Regions from separate parts of the Oceanobacillus sp. FSL W8-0428 genome, predicted to be linked through region 1. Evidence: riboswitches for the same ligand, from Rfam matches in the RefSeq annotation. Region 1 holds a riboswitch; each other region holds the start of a gene.

Region 1 (5,873 bases):
GGTTTCGCAAACATGGGATTGCATATAAAGAACGTAATATTTTACACCAACCGTTGACTATTGAAGAATTGAAAAATATTTTACAAATGACTGTAGAAGGTACGGATGAGATTCTTTCAACCCGTTCTAAAATTTACAAAGAACTAAATTTGAATGTAGAGGAGCTTCCTTTACAAACCTTACTAAAATTAATCCATAAGTATCCGAGACTGCTGAAAAGTCCGATTCTGGTTGATGAAAAGAGATTCCAGGTCGGTTATCACGAGGAGGATATTCGTCAATTTTTACCTAGGAAAACACGGCAGCTTCAATGGTTACAATGGAAGGTAGATTTAGGATTGATAAAAGGTTAAATAAACCTTAAATAAACCTTAAATATCAGAATATACTATGGAATTGCGTAAGTTTTAAAGCTTTGAATAGAGTATGAAAGAGAATAGGTTTACTTTATAAAGAAAAATACGGGGCAGCCTCATATTGAGGTTGCCTCATTTTTGTAACTTTTTTATCACAATGTAACACTCTTTGCCATTGTGGGTAATTAAATCGTCAGCTCGATTTCCTGGGAGAAGAGCCGGGACTTTTTTGAGTAAAGTTTTGTTTTTATTTTTTTTCGTCATCCTGCAATGCTTGTTCAATATCTGCTATCAAATCCCCGGCATCTTCAATTCCCACCGAGAAACGAAGAAGATCATTACCAATTCCCCGGCTGTTTCTTTCTTCTTCCGGCATATCAGCGTGTGTTTGTGTAGTGGGATAGGTAATAAAGCTTTCTACACCGCCCAGACTTTCGGCAAATACAATTAAGTTTAGATTAGCTAAAAAGGACCTTACCTGATCGGCATCTGCTAAACAAAAAGAAAGCATACCGCCTTTATTAGGATAATAAACCCGGCGGATTGCCGGATGCTTTTGCAAGTAATCCGCAACTTTCTGTGCATTTTCCTCATGACGCTGCATGCGAAGTGCAAGTGTTTTTAACCCTCTGACAAGAAGCCAGCAGTCTGATGCAGATAATGTTGCGCCGGAAGCGTTATGCATTTCAAATATTTTTTCAGACAGAGCTGGACTTTTTGTAACCACAATACCTGCCAGTACATCGTTATGACCGCCGATATATTTTGTTGCGCTATGAACAACAATATCTGCACCCAGTGTAATAGGCTGCTGCAGATAAGGGGTCAAAAATGTATTATCGACAATTAGCAGCAAATTATGTTTTTTTGCCAGTTTTGAGTATTTTTCAATATCTACTTCTTGCAGTAAAGGATTTGTTGGCGTCTCTAAAAATATCGCTTTCGTATTTTCGTTAATACATCGTTCTGTTTTCGAGATATCTTGACATTCATCATAGGTTACAGAAATATTATATGCTTTTTCAAAATGATCAAAAATTCGATAAGTACCACCATAAATATCTTTTGTTGCAATAAGATGATCGCCATGACGAAAAAGGGAGGAGAGGATTAATTGAATAGCAGCCATCCCTGAACTGCAGGCAAAAGAAGCATCCCCTTCTTCCAGTTTTGCAAATCCATCCTCTAATACGGACCTTGTTGGATTTTTGGTACGGGAATAATCATAACCGGTAGAATGACCGATGCCTTGATGCTGATATGCTGTTGACATATAAATAGGCGGATTTATTGCTCCTGTACGTTCATCTGTTTTGTTACCTAGCTGTACTAACGCAGTTTCTAATTTTTTCATCTTTCATTCAGCCTCCTTAGAAATAAAAAAACCTTCTTATTTTAGGAATAAGAAGGGTATAACATCCGTATCATACGCTTCTTATCTTTAAAGGGATAGACCCTTCTGGAATTAGCACCTTGCTATGACAAGCTGGTTGCTGAGACATCATCGGGCCAGTCCCTCCGTCTCTCTGGATAAGAATTAAAATTTTATTCATTTATAATTACGTTTACTGTACAAGAGCCAGGAAAAAAAATCAAGTTTTATTTTGGAGAATATTCAAAAGCAGACTTCAGTCATACCAAGCTTTTACTCTATAGAATAATGAAGAGCAGGAAATAAGAATTCAAAAAAACGCGAAAAGTATTTGAAAAGGTATGAGATGAAGATTACAATAGTAGTGTTAGTATTTATTTGAATAATGTATTGCAAATTAGACACTCAATTAAAAAGATTATGAAGGTCTGAAATAAAAAGGGTGAAAAAGCAACAGTATGAAAATATATTAAAAAAGGAAGAAGATATATGCGTAAAAAAAAGCTATTATTGGTTAACATTTGTATGTTAACAGGATGTATCATTATCGTCGGTATCGGGATTTATAATGAAAATCGCTCCACACAATACCAGATGGAGCTGAATACCCGGGTCGGAGAAGCTGCAAATGGACAAACTGGCGAAAGTGTAGAGCTTTTTACAACTTCATGGGAGAATAAATTGTTATCAAATAATCAGCAAATTTATCAGACTGTCGATTTAAATAATCATCATAATTCTCAAGATGATGAAGTAGAGGTACAGGAAGATACAAACACGGCTCAAGAAACAGAAATTCAGGACGAAGCTTATGCAGTACAAGAAACAGAAGTGAAAAGTGAAACTTATTCAACTTCTGAGGAAGAACCTTCTTCCCAAATAACAAAAGGTGAAAGCAATCAAGCACAAACTGAAGAGAAAGAGCAAAGTAATAATTATTCCAATGAAAGAAACACTGCCGGTGGTGAAGCGAATAATTCAAAGGAAAAAACAGAAGCAGATCGTTATCAAAGCTCATCAGCATCTGGCAGCAAGATACACTCTGATGAAAATAAAAAGCCTTCTGATTCTAGTGGCTCTAAATCCGAAGATACAGAAGATACTGTAAAAGAAAATAATAATCCACCAGAAAATACAGAGGACAATCCAGACAAAGATAGCGACAAAGAAGAAGGCACAGGAGGTAAAGAACCTGAGCCGGGAAAAGATGAAGAAGATTTAGATGAAGAGGACAATGAAGAAGTAAATGAAGATACAGAAGATACTTCTGATCAGGAACCGGATAATGATGAATCTAAAGATGATGACAACAAGAGCGTAGCAACGGTTTACTCTGAGTAAATAATTATATACTATGTTTTTTTTAAATCTGAATATAATCGAAAACAAAAAAAGACAAAAAGAGATTTTTTAAAGAAATTACAATGAATATTAGCCTATTTCAACAAAATTTGATATTATATTAATTGCAGTAACTATTTATATGGATAGTTCGTTATTACATTAAATTTGATTTATGGAAGATAGAAAGGAAGGAAGATGAATTATGAGTAAACCAAAAGTAGTTGTGCTTGGTGCAGGCTATGCCGGATTAGTTGCCACAAGACGTTTAACTCAACAGCTGTCTCCTGAAGAAGCTGAAATTGTTTTAATTAACAAACATAATTATCACTATGAAAGTACATGGTTACATGAGGTTGCAGCGGGTACTATTAACCCGAATCAGGCACGTTTTATGCTTACAGATGTTGTTAACCCTAAGCGTGTCCGTCTAATTTACGATACAGTAACAGAAGTGAAACGCGAAGATAAACGTGTTGTTCTTGAAAACAGCGAAGTAGCTTATGATTATCTTGTATTTGCTTTAGGGTTTGTTTCTAATACATTTGGCATTCCAGGAATGGAAGAGCATGCATATGCGATTACTGACATAGATTCCAGCCGTTTGATCGCTGAACATATCGAATATCAGTTTGCTCAATACTCTTCAAGCGAAGAAAAACGCGATGAACAAATTTCAATCGTAGTCGGCGGTGGTGGTTTTACAGGTATTGAATTCGTTGGGGAACTCGCTGATAAAGTACCCGAGCTATGTAAAAAATATGATATTGACCGCAGTAAAGCAAGAATCATTAATGTAGAAGCTGCGCCATCTATTTTACCTATGTTTGATGAAGATTTGGTTTCTTACGGAAAACAATCTTTAGAAAATCGTGGTGTTGAATTCCGCATCGGTACCCCAATTAAAGAATGTACTGAAGAAGGATTTGTGGTTGGTGAAGACAATGAATTAATTAAAGCTGGTACAGTAGTATGGACTGGTGGAGTAACTGGTAACCCGGTATTAGCTGAATCGGGATTTGAATTATTTAGAGGAAAAGTAAATGTTGGACTGGATTTACGTCCGGAGGGTGAAGAAAATATCTTTATTCTTGGAGATTGCTCTTGGACAATGGATCCAGAATCTGGAAGACCATTTCCTCCAACAGGTCAGTTAGCTGTTCAAGAAGGAGCAAAAGCTGCTGACAACATTGTTGCCTTGATTCGCGATGAAGTTGTTACTGATTTTGTTTACTCTAATAAAGGAACAGTTGCATCTCTTGGTTTATCTGATGGTATCGGAAACGTACTTGACGGTAAAAAACTAAGCGGTAAAGCAGCGGCAGCAATGAAGAAAGTTGTTGATGACCGTTCTCTATTCTTAGTTGGCGGTGCAAAAACGTTACTTAAAAAAGGTAAATTCCGTCCGTTCTAAATAATAGGAAGTCATCCTAATCGTTGTATTCGATAAAATACTCCACAGGAGGTAAAAAATATGAAGAATTTCTTTTGCTATGTTTTGCTTGCTTTGACAGCACTGGTAGGTTACCGTGTTGCAAGTGAGTATTTAGAAGATAACAGGGACTTTAGATAAGTTTGAAAAATTGTCAGGATATATTCCTGGCAATTTTTTTATGGTTTTTAGTATAGATAGTGTTCTTCATTTACGAAACAATAATTCCAGATTTATTCACTGTATAGAAATAAAACATCCCAAACATAATAATACTTAAGGGGTGTGTCATGATGCGAATTTCTGTACTGCTATTGATATTTTTATTTCTTATATTTCCTCATACATCGCATGCTTCTGTCATGGAGCTTTACGATGAACAGAATGATTCTTGGCTTATTGATTTAAAACCTTATATATTTGAAATGGATGAGGCACTATTAAATTGGAATAACATTCAGTCCTTAACAAAGTATATGCAGGAAAAGGTCTATAAAAAGCCGAAAAACGCTTATATTAATAAAAATGGGGAAATTGTAAAAGAAAAACATGGGTATGCGCTGGAAGTAAACCAATTTCATACATTGATTAATGAATTTTACTATAGCGGAATGGATAACAGGCGGTTGCAAGTACCGAAACAAAAGATCCCGGCACGTGTTAGTGCAGAACTTTTAAAAGAAATTAAAGAGCACGAGTTAAATCGCTTTACAACCAGATTCAGGAAAGGAAATATAGAAAGAACACGTAATATTGAGCTTGCTGCAGATGCGATTAATAATACAGTCATTTTCCCCGGTGAGTACTTTTCTTTTAATGAAGTTGTGGGGGAAAGAACAAGAGAAAGAGGCTATCTTCCTGCCCCGGTTATTGTAAAAGGGGAATTTAGTGAGGATATTGGCGGAGGTATTTGTCAGGTATCATCGACATTATTTAATGCAGTAGATCTTCAAGGAATTGAAATAACGGAACGCTACGCACACAGCAGGGAGGTCCCATATGTTCCCAAAGGAAGAGATGCTACTGTAAGCTGGTGGGGACCGGACTTTGCATTTCGGAATAAATATAATCAACCTGTTCTTATTCAAGCGAGAGCTAATGAAGGAGCAATGACGGTCGCTATTTATACAAGTAACGATGCTTCTCTTTTTCAAGCAAAAAGTCCCTGATTTTTACTGTTGTGAGTAAAATCAGGGACTTGCTTTTTATCAGTGAAAGCTATTCAATATTATTCAGCTTTTTGCAATTCCAATTCAAAATTAATTTTTACTTCCTCACCAACAAGTACTCCGCCAGTTTCAAGGGAAGCATTCCAGGTTAAGCCAAATTCTTTACGATTAATACTTGTAGAGCCGCTGAATCCTGCAACAAT
Region 2 (5,873 bases), 470 kb from region 1:
ATGTTTATCGGAAAATAAGCTGATAAACTTTATAGTTTAAATAAAAAACCTTCCCGTCTGGAATAACTATCTTTTAAAAAAGAGAGTACATCCAGACGGGAAGGTTTTTTTATTATGAATTTACTTTTTCGTTAATATGATTAACTTTTAAGATATTATTATTCATTAACTGCTCCAGATCCTCTAGGCTATAGCCGAGCTCTTCTAGAATTTCATTATTATGCTGGCCTAAAAGCGGGGCTGGTTTTTGAAGTCTGCCAGGAGTTTCGGAAAACTTGGCTGGAAAACCAAGTGTTTTCATAGAACCGCCTGCCGGGTGTTCATAATCTAAAATCATATCCCGGGCTTGAATCTGTTCATTACCGAGAGCCTGATCATATGATAAGATTGGACCAGATGGAATTCCATGCTTTTCTAATAAATTTAACCAATAATCAGAGGTATTGGTTGTTAATACTTTCTCAATCTCCGATTCTAATTCTTCTACGTTTTCTGCCCGAATACTATTTGTTAAGAAACGCTCCTCTTTGATCCATTCAGGTTTATGAAGAACGTGCTGACATAGATTTTCCCACAGCTTCTGATTTCCGGCACCAATCAGGATGAAGCCATCCTTTGTTTGGAATCCCTGATAAGGAGCTGAAACACGGTGTGCTGTACCATTACGGGTTGCAATTTCACCTTTTCCAAAAAAGGCAGCAGCCTCCCAGACAGTCCATGCTAACCCAGAATCGACGAGGGAAATATCGATATATTGTCCTTTTCCTCCTTTAAGCCGATGAATATAAGCTGCTAGAATGGACTGAATGGCTGTTTCTGCAGCAGCAATGTCATGGATAGCGATACCTACTTTTGCAGGTTTACCTTCTTTATCACCAGTCATATCAATTAAACCGGAAAGACCCTGTGCCATAATATCGAATCCGCCCTTATCACGATAAGGACCTGTTTGTCCATAGCCGGAGATAGAACAATAGATAATATCTGAATTAATTTCTTTTAATGTTCCATAATCAATACCGAGCTTTTTCGTAACGCCGGGGCGGTAATTTTCAACGAGAACATCTGCATCCTTAATCAGTTCATAGAAAACCTTTAATCCTGCTTCCGTTTTTAAATTTACACACATTCCCCGCTTATTGCGGTTTACCATCATGTACATATAGCTTTCTTCATTAATATAAGGTCCCATTGTCCGTGTATCATCACCCAGCGGGTATTTCTCCACCTTAATAACGTCTGCTCCCATGTCGCCTAATACCATAGTGCAATAAGGGCCAGCCAAAACCTGAGATAAATCTACGACTTTCATTCCTTTAAGAGCTTGTTCCAATATATTTCTCTCCTTTGTATATAAACCCCTTAATTAAGAAAAATCTGGTTTCCGTTTTTCTAAAAAAGCCTGAATGCCTTCTGTGTAATCATTTGAGCTGTAAGAGTCTAAGACAAGATTTGCGATATCTTCTGTTTCCTGATTTTCACCATCAATAATTGCCTGGATGACCTGTTTAATTCCTGCATTGGCAACAGGGGATTTTTGAAGCACGCGTTTTACAAATTTATTAACATCCTGCTCGATTTCATCAGGTTTACAGATAAAATCGACAAGGCCGATTTCTTTGCCTTTTTCTGCCGTAATTAATTCTGCTGTATAAAGTAATTTCTTCGCTTGTGATGGTCCAACCAGATTAAATAGACGTTTGGTGCTTGTTAGATTGTAAATAATTCCAATATTGGCTGCTGTAATGCCAAGCTTGCTTCCTTGCGTTGCAAAGCGAAAATCACATGAATTAGCCAGTTCGAGTCCTCCACCGATGGCAAGTGTTTGAATTAATGCTGCTGTCGGTCTGGGAAAGCGATAGAGCTTTTCAATAGCCCCAAGTGCAAAATCGTTATATGCTTTCGCTTTTTCAGCATGAAGGCGGACTTCCAGAAATTCAGAAATATCTGCGCCGGCAGAAAACGCAGTATCATCAACACCTCGAAGGATAAGGAACTTCACTGTTTGATCTTCTTTTAATTCATCTAATAAATCCTCAAGGTGACGGAACATCTCCAGAGAGAAGCAGTTCTTTTTTTCTGGCCGATTAATGACAATGGTTGCAATGGAGCCATTTCTTTCGATATAAAGATAATTAGACATACAAGATAAATCCCTTCGCAAATATTATTTTTGTCAGTATCCAGATATGTATTGATAGAGGTAATGTGAAACTTTATTTGGGGGGAAGTTATTTTTCATCCCCCGCTTAAAATGGGTATAACTTCTTTTTTCTTGAAGTAAGAGTCATACAGCTAGTTGTTAATAGATATTTTAATCCTCCCAGCCGGGGATAATGGAGCCTTCAAATTCTTCTTCAATAAATGCTTTTACTTTATCAGACTGATAAGCATTAACCAGTGTTTCTACGACTGGATCATCTTGATTCTCCGCACGGACCACAATGTAGTTTACATATGGAGAGTTTGTGGATTCCAATAAGATAGCATCATCTTTTGGACTGATTCCGGCCCCTAAAGCAAAGTTCGTATTAATCGCAGCAGCGTCTACTTCACTTAATTGGTTAGGAATCTGTGCAGCGTCTAATTCTACAAATTCCAGCTCGAGCGGATTATCAACAACATCATGAATAGATGCAGTTTCTTTGTTTTCTTCATCCAGTGTAATTAGGCCTGCTTCTTCTAAAATAAATAGAGATCTGCTTCCATTAGACGGATCATTAGGAAGCCCGAATGTTGCGCCTTGAGGGAGATCATCAATATTATCATATGTTTCTGAGTAAACCCCCATTGGATTTAAAATAGTTTCTCGGACTGGTACTAAATCTGTATCATGGTCTTCATTGAATTCATCTAAAAATGGTTTATGCTGATAGCTGTTTGCATCCAAATCACCTTCAGCTAACGTTGTATTTGGCAGTACATAATCAGAGAATACTTTTATTTCTATCTCAAGACCGTCTTCTGCAGCTACCTCTGCAGCAGCTTCTAAAATTTGTTCCTGCGGCCCGGCAGTAACACCGACAACAAGCTTATCTTCACTGAGTGCTTCAGCATTTTCCGCGTTATTGCCGCAGGCAGCAAGTATTCCGGATAATAAAATAACAAATAATAATGCTAATTTCTTCATGTTTTCCACCTCATATTCGTTTTTAAATAAAAAAAGAAAGCCTCTCTTACTTCGAATTAAAGAAAGAGAGGCTTGTCCAATGTACAAATTTCCTCTCTCATCTTCCAAAACGTATCGTTTTGCAGGATTTAGCACCTTTTTATGCATAAACATAAAAGGTTGCCGAGCTTCAACGGGCCAGTCCCTCAGCTACTCTTGATAAGAGATATATGGATTCAATTTTATTATTAAGTAATAACTTAATCTAAATTCTCATTTAAGTCAATACTTTTTTAATTATTATAATTTTATTTGTTTTTAAATAGTATTATTTCTTTTTAAGACACAAATAATTAATATTAAATATGTTAATGGGTAAATAATTGTTATATGGGGTATAGTTCAAATAAGGATATTCATAAATTTATCTGTACAATTATAATAGAAGCGGGGTGTCAATACATGGTACAAGGATATGTAAATTTAAATACTGAAAAAAATAAACAGTGGCTCCAGGAATATGTAGATAATTGGGTGACCTTTTTTAAGAAACAAACAGACACTGGGAAGGTTGCTGATTACATACCGAAATTAGAGGAAGCAGACCCTGATGCTTTAGGTATTACAATTATTGGTAAGGGAGGAATGCAGATCCGTTCAGGAGATTTAAATCACTCCTTCTCCATTCAAAGTATATCCAAGGTTTTAAGTTTTATTGTTGCATGTATTGATAGGGGAATAACTTATATCTTGCAGCGTGTAGATGTAGAGCCGACTGGAGAAGCATTTAATTCCATTATGCATTTGCAGATTAACAATCCGAAGCGCCCTTTTAATCCTTTGGTAAATTCAGGAGCGATTACAGTATCTTCTTTATTAAATGGAAATACATCAGATGAGAAGCTGGAGCCACTATTTAACTTAATGGAAAAAATAATTGGCTACAGACCTGAAATAGATGTAGATGTTTATGTCTCTGAACGAGATACATCGATGCGTAATCGAGCTATCGGTTATTATTTGCTGGAAGAGGGATATTTGGAATCGGATTTAGGGGTAACATTGGAAACTTATTTTAAACAATGCTCTATTAATATTACAACCGATGACTTGGCCCGTATTGGCCTGGTTCTTTCAAACGATGGGATTCATCCTGATACAGAAGAAATAATTATTCCTAAGAACGTAGCTCGAATTGCCAAATCTCTGATGTTAACATGTGGTATGTATGATGCTTCCGGGAAATTTGCCTCCTATGTCGGAATTCCAGCAAAAAGTGGTGTTTCTGGCGGTATTTTAGCAGTTGTACCGCCAAGGGTCCGTAATAATGATTTGCCATTTTTAGATGGCTGCGGTATTGGTGTGTTTGGGCCGGCGTTGGATAAGCAGGGAAATAGTGTTGCAGGAATTAAATTGCTCCGTCATATTGCAAACAGCTGGGATATGAGCGTATTTTAAAGGCTGTATCTTTTCGACAAAAATGGAAGCAGGATAACAACTTTCTACAATTAACTCTTTGCTTATCGGTCTAAGTTGCTTATAATAGAGTTACAGCAAAACACCCTAAACTTATTGTATACCGTTTAGGGTGTTAATTGGGAAGAGCTTATTTTTTAAGTCGACGCGAGATGAATGGGGTGAAAAACGATTGGTACGTGTATTATTTGTTTGTTTAGGTAATATTTGCCGTTCCCCTATGGCAGAAGCGATATTCAGGGATCTTGTAAAGAAAGAGCAGCTGGTAGATAGCGTGCAGGTTGATTCTTGCGGGACAGGAGATTGGCATCTCGGACAATCACCCCACCCGGGAACAAAGGAAATACTTGACCAGCAGGGCATTTCCTATGATGGAATGGAATCAAGACTGCTTACAGCAGATGATTTTAATCAATTTGATTACCTGGTTGCAATGGATCAGAATAATTATAATACGCTTATCGGGTCTAACCACCATGAGGGAACAGCGATTGTGAAATTAATGGAGTTTGTGGAGGACATAGAAGAAGATGATATTCCTGATCCATATTACACAGGAGATTTCGGACAGACGTATCGGTTAGTTTCAGATGGCTGTTACGGATTACTTCAATTTTTAAAAGAAAAGCATCATTTAAATTAAAGGAGAGATAATAATGGGAAAACGTAAAATTATTTTAGGTGTCGTTGCAGGAGCAGTTATTGGAGGAGCAGCATCATTATTTGATAAAGAAGCACGCAGTTATGCATGCGGAAAAGTAAAAGATATGAAAGCTGCATCATCTTATTATATCAGCAATCCTTCCGAAGCAATTCAAGGCCTGCAAAAAACAGTGGATAAGGTGAATCATGTTTTTGAAAGTGGATCTTCTAATGCTATGAACGCTTTAGAGCAAGTGGAGCAAACATTAGATAAAGTTACGAATAAATATTCAGGTAAAGCAATAGATTAATACAGGATGTTCAAAAGTAAGGGTTGATGGAAGGATAAGAATGTAAAAAAATAAAATGTTACCTTTATTTCGTATTGAGATAAAGATTTTAACATCTCCCTTCTCCTTTTTTGAACAAGCTGTTTTAAAGAGGAAGCTCACCAAGCAAGAAGGGCAGGTGGATCGGCATTCGAAACCTTCAGGGTATAGGCAAGGATTTTTGGAGACGTTATGGAGAAGTCGAGGTGTTTGGACTGGCAGCTCAGCTTTCTTATTTCTTTATATTGTCTTTATTTCCTTTTTTAATTTTCTTACTTAATCTAATTCCATACCTGCCGATTGATATGGGTTTGATT
Region 3 (5,873 bases), 360 kb from region 1:
GTCTTCTTGGGAGGGTTGGACAACCGATTTTCGCAGTTGCACTTCCACGCGGGCCTCTACTTCTTTCTGGTGAAATGGCTTCGTTATATAATCATCGGCCCCCATCTTCAAGAGTTGAACTTTATCATCAATACCGACTTTTGCGGAAATCACAATAATGGGGATTGTACTCTCTTCCCTGACCTGTGTAATAAATTCTTCTCCGCTTATTCCCGGCAACATCAAATCTAATAAAATCAAATCAAATGTACTACTTTTCAGCTGCAGCAGACCTTCTGTACCCGAATAAGCAGATATTGGCGTCAGATCCATTTTTGTTAAAATAACGTGCAACAGTTTGCTGATTTCCTGATCATCCTCAATAATTAAAATTCTTTTCTCCTTATTCATGTTTACCACTCACTTTTGATAACATTCTTTAAAACAGGCATATTTTGCGTATTTAAATTCTGTCCTTCTATAACCATCGCAGTCATCTGAGAATCCGTTCCAGCAGCATGAAATTCTCCCTTTTTCCAAAAAGCCGCTTTTCCAGAGGTTACAGGAAGTCTATTCTTATCTCCATCACAGACCCAGCCCGCTCCCGTTACAATCATAAAAAACTGATCTGCCTGAGCCTCGTGAAATGGAATTTTATCATCTTTTCCAAGGTACATATATCCCATTCGGATATCACTGGCATCCAGCAAAATCCGGCTGGCAGTAAATTTCGCTGACTCAGTATCTACAGATGCTCCAAATTCTTTTTCAAAAGAAATAATTTTCAAAGCTGCCATCTCCTTATTTAGATAAAATTAAAAATTATTCCGCCTCATAGCGAAGCATCGTCCACATTCCAATATCCTCAAATCCCAATCTTTTATAAATATTCCCGGCTGCCGGATTGTCATAGAAAAGACAAAGTGATTTTCCTTCTTCTAATAAGGTAAGACATAGTTTTTCCATACATTTCGTTGCAAAACCCTGCCGTTCATATCCCGGCCGTGTGCATACGCCAACGATCATTGCAGAATGAGAATTCTCAGCAGTCGTCGATGCAGATGCAGCCATCGTACCTTTTTCATCACGGATAAAATAGGTACGGCCTGTTCTATTTTTCTCCTCATTCTCTCTTGTTTCTATTGTTATATTACTGGATGAAAATTCAGGTATAGAGGCCAGCATCTTTATATTCTCTTCATAATCAGCCGGCTTCAAATGCTCAACCTGCTTTATTTGTTCTGCATTCACCGTATAGCTTAATTCTTCACAAGCTGCATAATACATTTCTCTATGTACACGGGTAACTTTATCAATATATGGTAATAATGGCTCCACAATATACTTCAGACCACTAAAATTACATCGTTGCTTATAGCTGTTAATAATCTCCGCAAACCCTTTCAGATCATATTCCGTTTCGCTATAAATTATGTAATTCTCACGATAGCGCAGGAGAATAGCGATTAGATTATCCTGTTCCCATTGTCCCCAGACGTCCTGCACATCAGAATCGTAGCCAAACGCTTCAATATCACCGATTATAAACAGGTTTTCTGCAGCTTTCGGCTCAATCAGCTCCATTACTTTTGTATGATCCTCTTTTGTCAGTTTTCGTATCATTTAATTTCCTCCAATTAATATAGGCATTTTTACAAGGACTTATATCAGATCTTTTTTAAACAAAACTCTATCATTATTCAATCCATCATAATTCGCCTTTACAGACACCCCGTCTACTATTTTATCTCCATGTTCAATAACAAATCCCATTCTTTGATGAAAGGCAATTGACGTTTTATTTACTGGTGAAGTGATGCAGCGGATGACACTTCGATTTGCCATTTTAACCTTGGCGAAGAATTTTTCATAAAGGACTTTTCCAATATTTTTCTTCCGGTAATCCGGATGGACACCAACAAAATGAATATAGGCTTCATCTAACTCATCCTGGGACAGGAACCCGATTACAAATCCTATAATTTCACTACCTTCTTCTGCAACAAAGCTTGTATTTTTAAAGTGATTAAAAAATAACTTAGGCAGCATACCTGCCATATCACGGCCGCCCCACCAATCATTTATCCTTGGAGCCAAGACATCATAATCAGAGCTTATTAAACTGCGTATCTCCATTTTATACCACCTTATTAAGTTATATTATCCATTTAAAAAGGAATAAAAATAGCCGAATATTCTTATTGTACATTTCTAATATATCAAAAAATTATATTAATGTCTTTCCCTGTTTAAAATAAACGCCGCTATAAACATATGTAGAATGACATTAAAAAGGAGACTCGGAAAGATCCCTCTCCAAATCCCCTTTTTCTAGTAAAATTTATTTCCACACGTCTTCTGCTATTTGAACAACATGGCGGATTTTTCCCCATTGCTGCGCCTCAGTCAGCAAATTCCCTTCTTCTGTGGAAGCAAACCCGCATTGAGGGCTCAAACAAAGCTGATTCAACGGTACATATTCCGCAGCTTCTGCTATTCTTGCTTTAACAGCCTCTGGATCTTCCAGTTCACTGAATTTAGAAGTGATAAGCCCAAGCACAATATACAAATCATCGCGGTTCACATGACGCAGCGGTTCAAATCCGCCCGAACGATCATCATCAAATTCCAGGAAAAGTCCATCAACCTGCAGACCTCCAAAAATGGTTTCTGACATGGCTTCGTAACCGCCGCTTGACATATAGGTAGACTGAAAATTTCCCCGGCAAATATGCATCGTCACCAGCATATCATCCGGTCTGTTTGCAATCGATTCATTAATTGCTCTTGCACATAATTCCGCTGTTTTCTCGGGATCTCTTCCTTTTTCAATCAAAGAGTTTCTCCCCTTTTCTGAGAAAAAGGTTGCCCAGGAAGTATCATCCAGCTGTAAGTAGCGGCAGCCTTCATCATATAATGCCTGAATGGCTCCTTGATAAGCAGTAACCAGGTCATCGATAATTGCTTCATCACTTTCATAAATACCCTTTTCAAAATCCGCCCGGAAAAAGAGCATATTCGGACTTGGAATCGCAAATTTGGCAACAGCATCTCCGGCAATACCATGAAGAAATTTATAATGCTCAAGCATATAATGGTCACTGAAACCAATTTTACCTGTTACTTTAATACCCCGCTTTTTGGTTTCTACTCCCGTAAACTGTAAACCTTGTTCAGCGGTGTAACCTTCTACACCATCTAAGCCTTCCAGAAAATCAAAATGCCACCAGGCACGGCGAAACTCGCCATCTGTCACTGATTGAAGACCGGCTTCCTTCTGCTGCTCTACCAGTTTGATAATTTCCTCATCTTCAATCTGCCGCAATTGTTCAGGACTGATTTCTCCTTTTGCTTTTTGCGCGCGAGCTTCCTTTAAACGCTGGGGACGGAGAAAGCTCCCTACATGATCTGCTCTGAACGGAGCTCGTGTATTTTTTGTTTCTGTTGATATTGTCATCGAATACCCCTTCCTCTCTACCTGCTATCTTCATTCTATAATCCAATTAAAAAACCCCTTCTGAAAATAGAAGAGGTTTGGTATAGTAAAATCTCTTCTTATCTTCAAGCAAAAATGCTTCTGGAATTAGCACAGTACAAATTAGTGTCTGCTGCTAAGGCTTCAACGGGCCAGTCCCTACACCTTTCTGGATAAGAATATATGGAATTATACGAATAATTACAGATTACTTTACATGGAAGCGTTGGATTCGTCAAGGGTAATCCCAAAATATAGGGATCCTGCTGCAATTGATTTAAAATCAAGATAGTGTCAGCTTTTTTTATCAGAAAAAATTTTATAATCTTCGCTGATAACAAAAGCAGACAAATACAAGCAGAAGAATAAAATGGCTGTTCCTTCCCATGATATATTAATTCTCGTAAATAGAGGCTCAATAAAGCTTTTATAAAAAATAACACTACATAGCAGCTGCACCATATAACTCAGAAACATTACCTTCTTCGTTTCTTTCATCTTTGCCAATTTAAGAATAAACTGATATAACAGATTAAAAATTATTCCTACAAGATAAGAAAGAAAAAGCAAGCCGCCAAAATAAAGAATATTAATGAAAATATTATCAAAGAATCGTATTTCAATAAGATTCCAGCCTGCTAAGATATTTGATAAGCCATATATTATCATAATGGGGATGGCCACAATAACTGCTGCACTAACAATTACGAGGCCGGCAAGAAGCAGATTAGCAATAAGGTTGGAATAGTCTATTTTTTTCTTGTTCAAAATTTATAGGACCGCCTTCCTTTGTATAAACCTTTACTATATATAAGTTTCTAAAAAAATATTTTAATCGTTCCAAATGAGGCTACTTACAATTGTATCATAAATGAAGTACAATACAGTTGTTCGTTACTCTACTACAGGATTATTATGCAGGAATACTCTTTAATTGTTCTACAACAAAAAACCACAGCACTATCTAATATTAGATACACTAATGGTTTGAAATAATCTATGATTTATTTATTATTCTATCAAACAATAAATTTACTTTATTTGGAAAATATGTTCACTTAGCTTTCTTCAAAATATTCACGTCTGCCCTGGTAGATAATAATTCTGTTGATAAAACATCTAATTTAGAATCTACTTTGTCTACCTTTTCTTCTAATGAAGTAACCCTTGAATCCAGTCTGTCTACTTTTTCTTCTAATGAAATAACCCTTGAATCCAGTTTATCTACTTTTTCTTCCAGTGAAGTGACCCTTAGATCCAGTTTGTCAACCTTTTCTTCCAGCGAAATAACTCTTGAATCTAGATTATCTACCTTCCCTTCCAGTGAAGTGACTTTTGAACCCAGATTATCTACTTTTTGTATTAATTCCTTTATAGCTAGCATTAAAGCTTCATTTGTCACTTTTACTTCTTTACTCATGCAAAATCGCTCCTTCACCGCTTAAATACGATATTTTTATTATACAATATGTGCTGTTTTTTTTCATCCCCTCTCCTGGAAATTTTATATTAAAAAGGCTTCTATCAAAAAGGAAAAGAAGACTTTTAATAAATAATTTAAAATGAACATACTTGCTCTGTTGCGACCAAAACCTGCTTTTGAAAATAAAACCTTCAGATCAACCTCAACTTGTATAAAACCCTTTTTTAAACATTTGATACCATTCTTTCAATTCAGCCTGCTCCATAATCTCAAAGTATTTTAGAATTTCTCTCGCAAACTCAACTGCAGCTGTTCCGTTAGCGGTAATAAATCCCTTTGTTGAAACGGCCTGTTTTTCGATGAAATGCTCTTTGCCTTTGTAACCCGGGGCACCTTTTATTAAATGAGCAGCTGAATTTCCGGTATGTTTGATATGGTCTAAATATCCTTTGTCTGCCAGGAATGTGCAAGCATCACATATTGCTGCAACCGGGATTTTCTTTTCTACGCACATATCTACTACTGATTTAACAACTTCATTTTGCGGTTTCGCCCAGGTTGTACCTCCAACCATAATAAGCATATGAAAATTTTCGGGTATTTCATTGATTGTGTAGTCTGGAATAACAGTAAATCCGCCCATTGATTTGACCGGATTCTTGCTAAGGGATAATGTTTTTACAGCATATCCGGTTTTCGGGTTATTTAATTCGGAGCAAATATAAGATCCCTCCCAATCTGCATAATTCTCTGGCAGAAAAATCAAAATTTCTTTTTTCATAGGTTTACACTCCTTTTTGATAAGTTTACTTTATCTTTTTTTATTATGGCTAATTCAACTGTCTTCCATTGTTCATCTATCTCAGTAAAAATATATTTATCATTTCGAATATTCCGCCATTAAATATTATAAAATCCTTAATCTAGAGTAAACATAAATATTTGGGCAACGATAACTTTTCTAAACAGATATTATAGCGTATCGTTTCATTTTGG
Region 4 (5,873 bases), 2.0 Mb from region 1:
AACAATGAGTACATTGATTCCGATAAGCGCACAAACTAATACAGCAATATAAGGCAAAACTTGAATAAATTCATAAGGATATTCACCAGCTAATTCAACGGAGCTCCCACGAGTGATAAACCAAAGAATAATAGATGTAACTATTGCTCCCGGTAAAATAATAAAAAAGTTTGTCTTAAATTTATCACTCATTTTTGTATGCTGTGTCCGTACGGCAGCGATGGTTGTATCTGAAATCATAGATAAATTGTCTCCGAACATTGCTCCACTGATTACTGTCCCCATTGCTAGTGCCAGTGGAATGCCGGTTTGCTCAGCAATACCTATGCCGATAGGGGTAAGTGCAGCAACAGTTCCCATAGAAGTCCCCATGGAAAGAGAGATAAAACAACCGACAATAAACAGGCCGACCATCAAATAATTACTTGGAATGAACGACAGCCCCATATTAACTGTTGATTCAACGGCACCCATTTCTGAAGCGGTCTGGGCAAATGCCCCAGCCAAAATAAAAATAACTACCATTAACATGATATTTGGATGTCCTGCACCTTTGGTGAATATCTCCAGCTTTGCAGTAAGTTTTTCTTTTCGATTCATTGCTAGTGCCGCAGCTGATGCAATAATGATAGCAACATTAATTGGCATGTTGGAAAAGTCGCCTGTGATTAATCCAGTGCCAATAAATAAAAGTACAAAAATAAGTAATGGTAAAAGCGCCAATAAGCTTCCTTTATTTTCTTGATTAGCCATTGAAATCCTCCTGATTTTTTATCTGTTTAAGATAATGGAATATAAAAAACGATTAGTTCATGGTCATACCGCCGGTAACATTTACTCCTTGCCCTGTCATATAATCCGAATAAGTGGACGCCAAAAAGATAACAACATTTGCAATATCCTGCGGAACCCCTGTTCTTCCTAAAGGGACCTGAGAATTATCCTCGAGTTCAATTGCCTCCGCATTAACTTTTCGAAGCTCACCGCCAATCGTTCTTTCTGTCCTCTTCATATCTGTTTCAACGATACCTGGGCAGACGGCGTTCACATTGATTTTATCCTTAGCCAGCTCTAGAGCAGCAACCTTGGTCATACCAAGAACAGCATGCTTTGAAGCGACATAGCTCCCCATAAGCCGGTATCCGTTTTTGCCGGCCTGTGAAGAAATATTGATAATTTTTCCGCCTTCTCCCTGCTGTTTAAGGGCATTAGCCGCCGCCTGCATACAGAGGTAGACTCCTTTTGCATTAACATCCATTGTTTTATCCCAATCATTTTCCTTTATATCAACAAAATAATCCATTGTAGAAATTCCAGCATTATTTACTAAGATATCTAATCTGCCAAAATGATCTATCACATGCTTGACCATATTGTCTATCTGATCACTTTTTGATACATCGGTGGCAATATATAAAACATTAGCTGCTGCATTTGCAGGCGCATCTATTTTGTCAGCTACAGCAACCTTTGCCCCGCAATCCAGAAGTGCCTCTACAATTGCCTTGCCAATTCCGTTAGCTCCACCAGTTACAATCGCAACCTTACCTGTTAAATCCATTGTGTACATCACGAACATTCCTTCCCTTCATTGCTGGAATAAAAAGCAAAATAAAAACCCCTTCTTAAATCAAAAGAAGAGGTAAAAATGAAATAAATTATTTTTCTCTTCCTATCTCTAAGCTTTGATGCTACTGGAATTGGCACAGTACTAATATAGTCCGCTGCCGAGGCTTCGAAGGGCCAGTCCCTCCACCTCTCTAGATAAGAAATTATATACTTATAGAATATGAATTTTGTAATTAATAGTAATAAGATACAAGAAATAAATTTGAAAGTCAATATTTGTTGTGGAATTACCTTTCCAATTTTGTTCTTTTCGAATACCCTGTTTAACTGTAGTTTAGAAGCAAATAGACCTTAAGGCTTAGACAAAGATATTTCTCAGGCTCATTACGGGGAAGTGCCAAAACCGATAAGATAAAGATACGATAACGAAAGGGGAAAAACAAAATGAAAAAATTCATGTTGTTTGTCGGAGGACTGATCGCGGTGCTTGTCCTTCTAGCAAATTTAGGTCCAATGGTATTACTGGCATTAAGCGTATGGCTACTATATATATGCTTTAAAAAATTTATGAGCACAGATTCAACTGCTGCAAAAGTAGGTTGGGCGATACTCGGATTAGTTGTAGTGAGCATTACATTCTCTAATATTTATGCTGTTTTAGGTGTTGCAGCGGCATATGCGCTTTACCTTATCTATAAAAATTGGAACACACCGGAAAGCTCTGTTGTCCACGAAATAAAAGAAGATGAAGACCCATTTACGAATTTTGAAAAACAGTGGGCGGAGTTAAACAAATAAAAATCATAAAAGGAGAGATTGATTATGTCAACAAATATTTTCACTCGAATGAAGGATACGATTTCAGCAGATTTACACACAATGATGGATAGAAAGGAGCAAAAGAATCCAATTGCTGCGCTTAATCATTATTTACGCCAAAGTGAACAGGAAAAAGAAAAAGTAAGAAAGCTGATTGACCGCCAATATAAATTAAAAGAAGAGTTTGCACGTGAGTATATGAAAGCACAGGAACTTGCGGATAAACGCTTAAATCAAGCACAAATCGCAGATCGTGCTCAGGAAGAGGAAATGCATGAATTTGCTCTAAAAGAGCATGAAGAATATCAAAACCGTGCAGATCGTATGAAAGCATCCAGAGAAGTAGCTATTACCGAGCTTGAAAACCTGGAGCAGAAATACGAAGAGATGAAGCACCGCTTAAAGGATATGCACCTGCGCCGTATGGAACTGATGGGACGTGAAAATATCGCAAAAGCGAATCATCAAATTAATCGGGTAGTGGAAGAGTCACCAGAAAAACCATTCTCTAAGTTTGCAGAAATGGAGCAGTATATTGAAAACCTGGAGTACAAAGTAAACAGCTCATACTATCGAAGCACGTTTGACAACAAAATTGCAGCAATTGAGAAGAATTTAGATGAAAAGGAAACAAACTAGAGCGCATAGACAGAAGCGAAAAAATTAAAAAGTGTTCTTAGCAGCTCAAACAGCACTCCCCTCATTGCCAATTGGTAATGAGGGGAGTGCCTATTTTGAAAACCAAAATAATTGCAGTATAAAAATTAATTAATAAAATTAGTATGGCGTACTTTCCAATCTTCCAGTTTAATAAACACCCAGAATCCATAGATACCTAATGTGATAATCGTTAAAAGCCACCATTTGATCCAGTTGCCGAAAAGGCCAACAGCTGAACCTGAAAAATGCATCCGTTTGCCATCAATAACTGTATGATTTATTCTCCAACCATAAATCATTGTAATTGACCACGGATAACAAATTCCTAGTGTAAAGACCGTCACTAATGTCCCAAGAATAACCCAGCCAATGAATTGAAGTAATCCACCATCAAAGAAGCTGGTTCTTCCTTTAAATGTTTCTACTCTCTCATTCTCCACCATTAACTCCCTGCTCTCTATGTAAATGATGCTGTATATTCTACCAGAAAATAGAAGGGATTATCGATACTTAATTGTATTGTAGTAGATTTTCTGTGGGAGTATTTGTAAAATAAAGACAATTCAAATGAAGGGAGTGTGCCATTGTTTACAACGCCCATCATTTTAGAAGAAAAAACAGACTACATGAAGCATGATCGGCTGACGAAAAAGCTCATACAAGAGTTTTTTGAGGAGTTCATCGAAGGCTTTTCCCCCGAACTTTACCCCTATATTGATTTCTCCAAGGTGACATTCCTTGAACAGGAAGTATACTTGGACTACATCAATGGCCGCAGGAAGGAAATAGATATTCTCGCTGAAGTAAAGCTGAATCACCAGGACAAAATCCTCCATATTCACACCGAAGCACAGTCAATTCATGAAGATGATTTCCCCGAAAGAATGTATCTCTATTTTTCTTACCTCTACGCCAAACACCGCAAACCGATTCAACCCATCGCCGTTTTGAGTTATACTAGAGAAAAAGAAGAACCGACTCAATTCCAAATTAATACACCTACACAAAACGTACTTCAATTTAATTTTTTACAATTACATTTAACCAAGAAAAAGTGGAAGGAATATATTCAATCAGACAACCCGGCGGTGGCAGCGTTACTCAGTCAAATGGGCTATGAAGAGCATGAACGTGCTTAGGTAAAGCTAGAATTTCTGCGCATGATTACCCGAATGAAAATAGATCCAGCCAAAACAACATTTTTATATGGATTTTTTGAGACTTATTTGAAGCTAAATAAAGAGGAGGAAGCGCAAATGATGGAGAAAATCGAAAACTTGCCGGAAGAGGAAAAAGAAATGGTACTTCATCTTCCTAATTCATATTTTGAGAAGGGGTTGGAAGAAGGAAAACAAGAAGGAAAGCGGGAAGGGATAGCAGAAGGCAGGAAAGAAGGTATACAAAAACGGAATCAGGAAGTAGCGTTGAAAATGATTGCAAGAGGAATGCCGATCAATGAGATAGCAGAAATCACAGAGCTGAGCAAAGAGGAAATTAAAAATCTTGCTGATAAATAGACGGGTATAGCTGAGCTAAAAAGTGAGCGACTCTAATAAGGAGTAATGCTTGCTTTTTCTTTTCTTATCTAAAAAAGTTAAACCGGCTAATTTCTTCAAAAGCTTTTATCAGATCGTCATAAGAGTGTTTAAAGTCACTATCCACCCATTTCATCAGAATATTCCACATTCCGCCCGCATTAAAAGCTAAAGCAAACTCCATATACGCTTCATTCATGGAGTAGGAAAATTTGTCTTTAGTCAGTCTGTGGATAGATGGTAAATGCTTATTAAAAGCCTTTAATAGCAAGCTGTCTAAATCATTTTTTCTAGTCAGCCGAATAAAGTCTATATGCTCTATCCAAAATGCGACAAAAATTTTGGATACTTTCCCCATGTCCATATTTTCTCCGGCTTCCAGTCTTCGCAGGTACTCCTGAGCCAAGGAATCAAGGTATTGTTCCAGTAAAGCTTGTTTGGAATCGAAATGACGATAAAAGGTACTTCGATCTAAATTTGCTTTTTCAGCAATTTCCTTAATAGAGATTTTATGATATGGCTTTTCTTCCAAAAGAGACAAAAGCGCCTCTATCAGCCATTTCTGGGATCTGATGGCAGAGGGGTTGTTACTTGTATGCGTCATCTTGGCTCACTCCTCTTTGTAAATCCAACAAATAAAGGCGGTTTGTAGGACTTATCGAGATTGTATTGCTAATTCGCTAATGCTAGTATACGATAACCTTAAAAATGCAACAAATGTTGCACTTATTTCAGGAAAAAAGAAGAAGGTTTTCATGGAGACAGGCAGATTTTACAAATATCTAAAAAAGGAGAAAGGGTATGGCAAAACTGATCAGTAAAGGTATTGTAAAAGCAGCGGGAATGATGAAAATGGATAACCGAATCAACTATTTTAAAGTGGACCCGGCAGCATTGGAAACGATTATGGATGCTGAGAAATATGTACGGAAAACCTCCATTGACAGGAAGCTGAAGGAGCTTATTAAAATCAGGGTTTCACAAATTAATGGATGCTCTTATTGCTTGAATATGCATACGAGGGCAGCCAAAAAGTTAAAAGTCTCTGATGAAAAGATAGATATTTTGAAGAATTGGAGAGAAGCAGAGACCTTTACAAAAGAGGAAAAGGCGGCATTGGCATTGGCCGAAAATATGACACTGGTTTCGGAAAACGGTGTCAGTGATGAACTATATGGACAGGTGAGAGAACATTTCAGTGAAAAAGAATATGTGGAACTGGTAATGGTTATTATTCAAATTAATACGTGGAACAGGTTGTCCATTGCGATGGGGAATCATGCTGAGGTA

Evidence for each region. Region 1 has a riboswitch for S-adenosylmethionine ahead of MKY30_RS17070 (methionine biosynthesis PLP-dependent protein). Riboswitches for the same ligand answer to the same signal wherever they lie in the genome.
Region 2: it holds a riboswitch for S-adenosylmethionine, as region 1 does, so the genes downstream of both, MKY30_RS14780 (MetQ/NlpA family ABC transporter substrate-binding protein) here and MKY30_RS17070 (methionine biosynthesis PLP-dependent protein) in region 1, are expected to answer to the same signal.
Region 3: it holds a riboswitch for S-adenosylmethionine, as region 1 does, so the genes downstream of both, MKY30_RS15335 (5-methyltetrahydropteroyltriglutamate--homocysteine S-methyltransferase) here and MKY30_RS17070 (methionine biosynthesis PLP-dependent protein) in region 1, are expected to answer to the same signal.
Region 4: it holds a riboswitch for S-adenosylmethionine, as region 1 does, so the genes downstream of both, MKY30_RS07345 (SDR family NAD(P)-dependent oxidoreductase) here and MKY30_RS17070 (methionine biosynthesis PLP-dependent protein) in region 1, are expected to answer to the same signal.

Annotation. Positions count from the first base shown of each region.
Region 1 is NZ_JBBORB010000001.1:3,579,704-3,585,576, forward strand. Features, by position in the region: gene spx (transcriptional regulator Spx) at 1-353, shown strand, start outside; gene MKY30_RS17070 (methionine biosynthesis PLP-dependent protein) at 604-1,710, opposite strand; SAM riboswitch class I at 1,789-1,893, opposite strand; gene MKY30_RS17075 (hypothetical protein) at 2,218-3,069, shown strand; gene MKY30_RS17080 (NAD(P)/FAD-dependent oxidoreductase) at 3,275-4,483, shown strand; gene MKY30_RS17085 (VanW family protein) at 4,792-5,670, shown strand; gene MKY30_RS17090 (YceI family protein) at 5,730-5,873, opposite strand, start outside.
Region 2 is NZ_JBBORB010000001.1:3,105,558-3,111,430, forward strand. Features, by position in the region: gene MKY30_RS14765 (CAP domain-containing protein) at 1-18, shown strand, start outside; gene MKY30_RS14770 (CaiB/BaiF CoA transferase family protein) at 113-1,333, opposite strand; gene MKY30_RS14775 (enoyl-CoA hydratase/isomerase family protein) at 1,367-2,143, opposite strand; gene MKY30_RS14780 (MetQ/NlpA family ABC transporter substrate-binding protein) at 2,315-3,130, opposite strand; SAM riboswitch class I at 3,225-3,335, opposite strand; gene MKY30_RS14785 (glutaminase) at 3,572-4,567, shown strand; gene MKY30_RS14790 (low molecular weight protein-tyrosine-phosphatase) at 4,758-5,228, shown strand; gene MKY30_RS14795 (YtxH domain-containing protein) at 5,242-5,538, shown strand; gene MKY30_RS14800 (YhjD/YihY/BrkB family envelope integrity protein) at 5,706-5,873, shown strand, end outside.
Region 3 is NZ_JBBORB010000001.1:3,216,980-3,222,852, reverse strand. Features, by position in the region: gene MKY30_RS15355 (response regulator transcription factor) at 1-390, opposite strand, end outside; gene MKY30_RS15350 (cupin domain-containing protein) at 393-767, opposite strand; gene MKY30_RS15345 (GNAT family N-acetyltransferase) at 802-1,602, opposite strand; gene MKY30_RS15340 (GNAT family N-acetyltransferase) at 1,642-2,115, opposite strand; gene MKY30_RS15335 (5-methyltetrahydropteroyltriglutamate--homocysteine S-methyltransferase) at 2,321-3,436, opposite strand; SAM riboswitch class I at 3,532-3,634, opposite strand; gene MKY30_RS15330 (hypothetical protein) at 3,749-4,222, opposite strand; gene MKY30_RS15325 (hypothetical protein) at 4,509-4,874, opposite strand; gene MKY30_RS15320 (type 1 glutamine amidotransferase family protein) at 5,080-5,658, opposite strand.
Region 4 is NZ_JBBORB010000001.1:1,617,225-1,623,097, forward strand. Features, by position in the region: gene MKY30_RS07340 (Na+/H+ antiporter NhaC family protein) at 1-753, opposite strand, end outside; gene MKY30_RS07345 (SDR family NAD(P)-dependent oxidoreductase) at 806-1,570, opposite strand; SAM riboswitch class I at 1,670-1,771, opposite strand; gene MKY30_RS07350 (lmo0954 family membrane protein) at 2,014-2,367, shown strand; gene MKY30_RS07355 (PspA/IM30 family protein) at 2,392-3,027, shown strand; gene MKY30_RS07360 (DUF898 family protein) at 3,153-3,491, opposite strand; gene MKY30_RS07365 (hypothetical protein) at 3,633-4,187, shown strand; gene MKY30_RS07370 (helix-turn-helix domain-containing protein) at 4,305-4,565, shown strand; gene MKY30_RS07375 (TetR family transcriptional regulator) at 4,630-5,187, opposite strand; gene MKY30_RS07380 (carboxymuconolactone decarboxylase family protein) at 5,436-5,873, shown strand, end outside.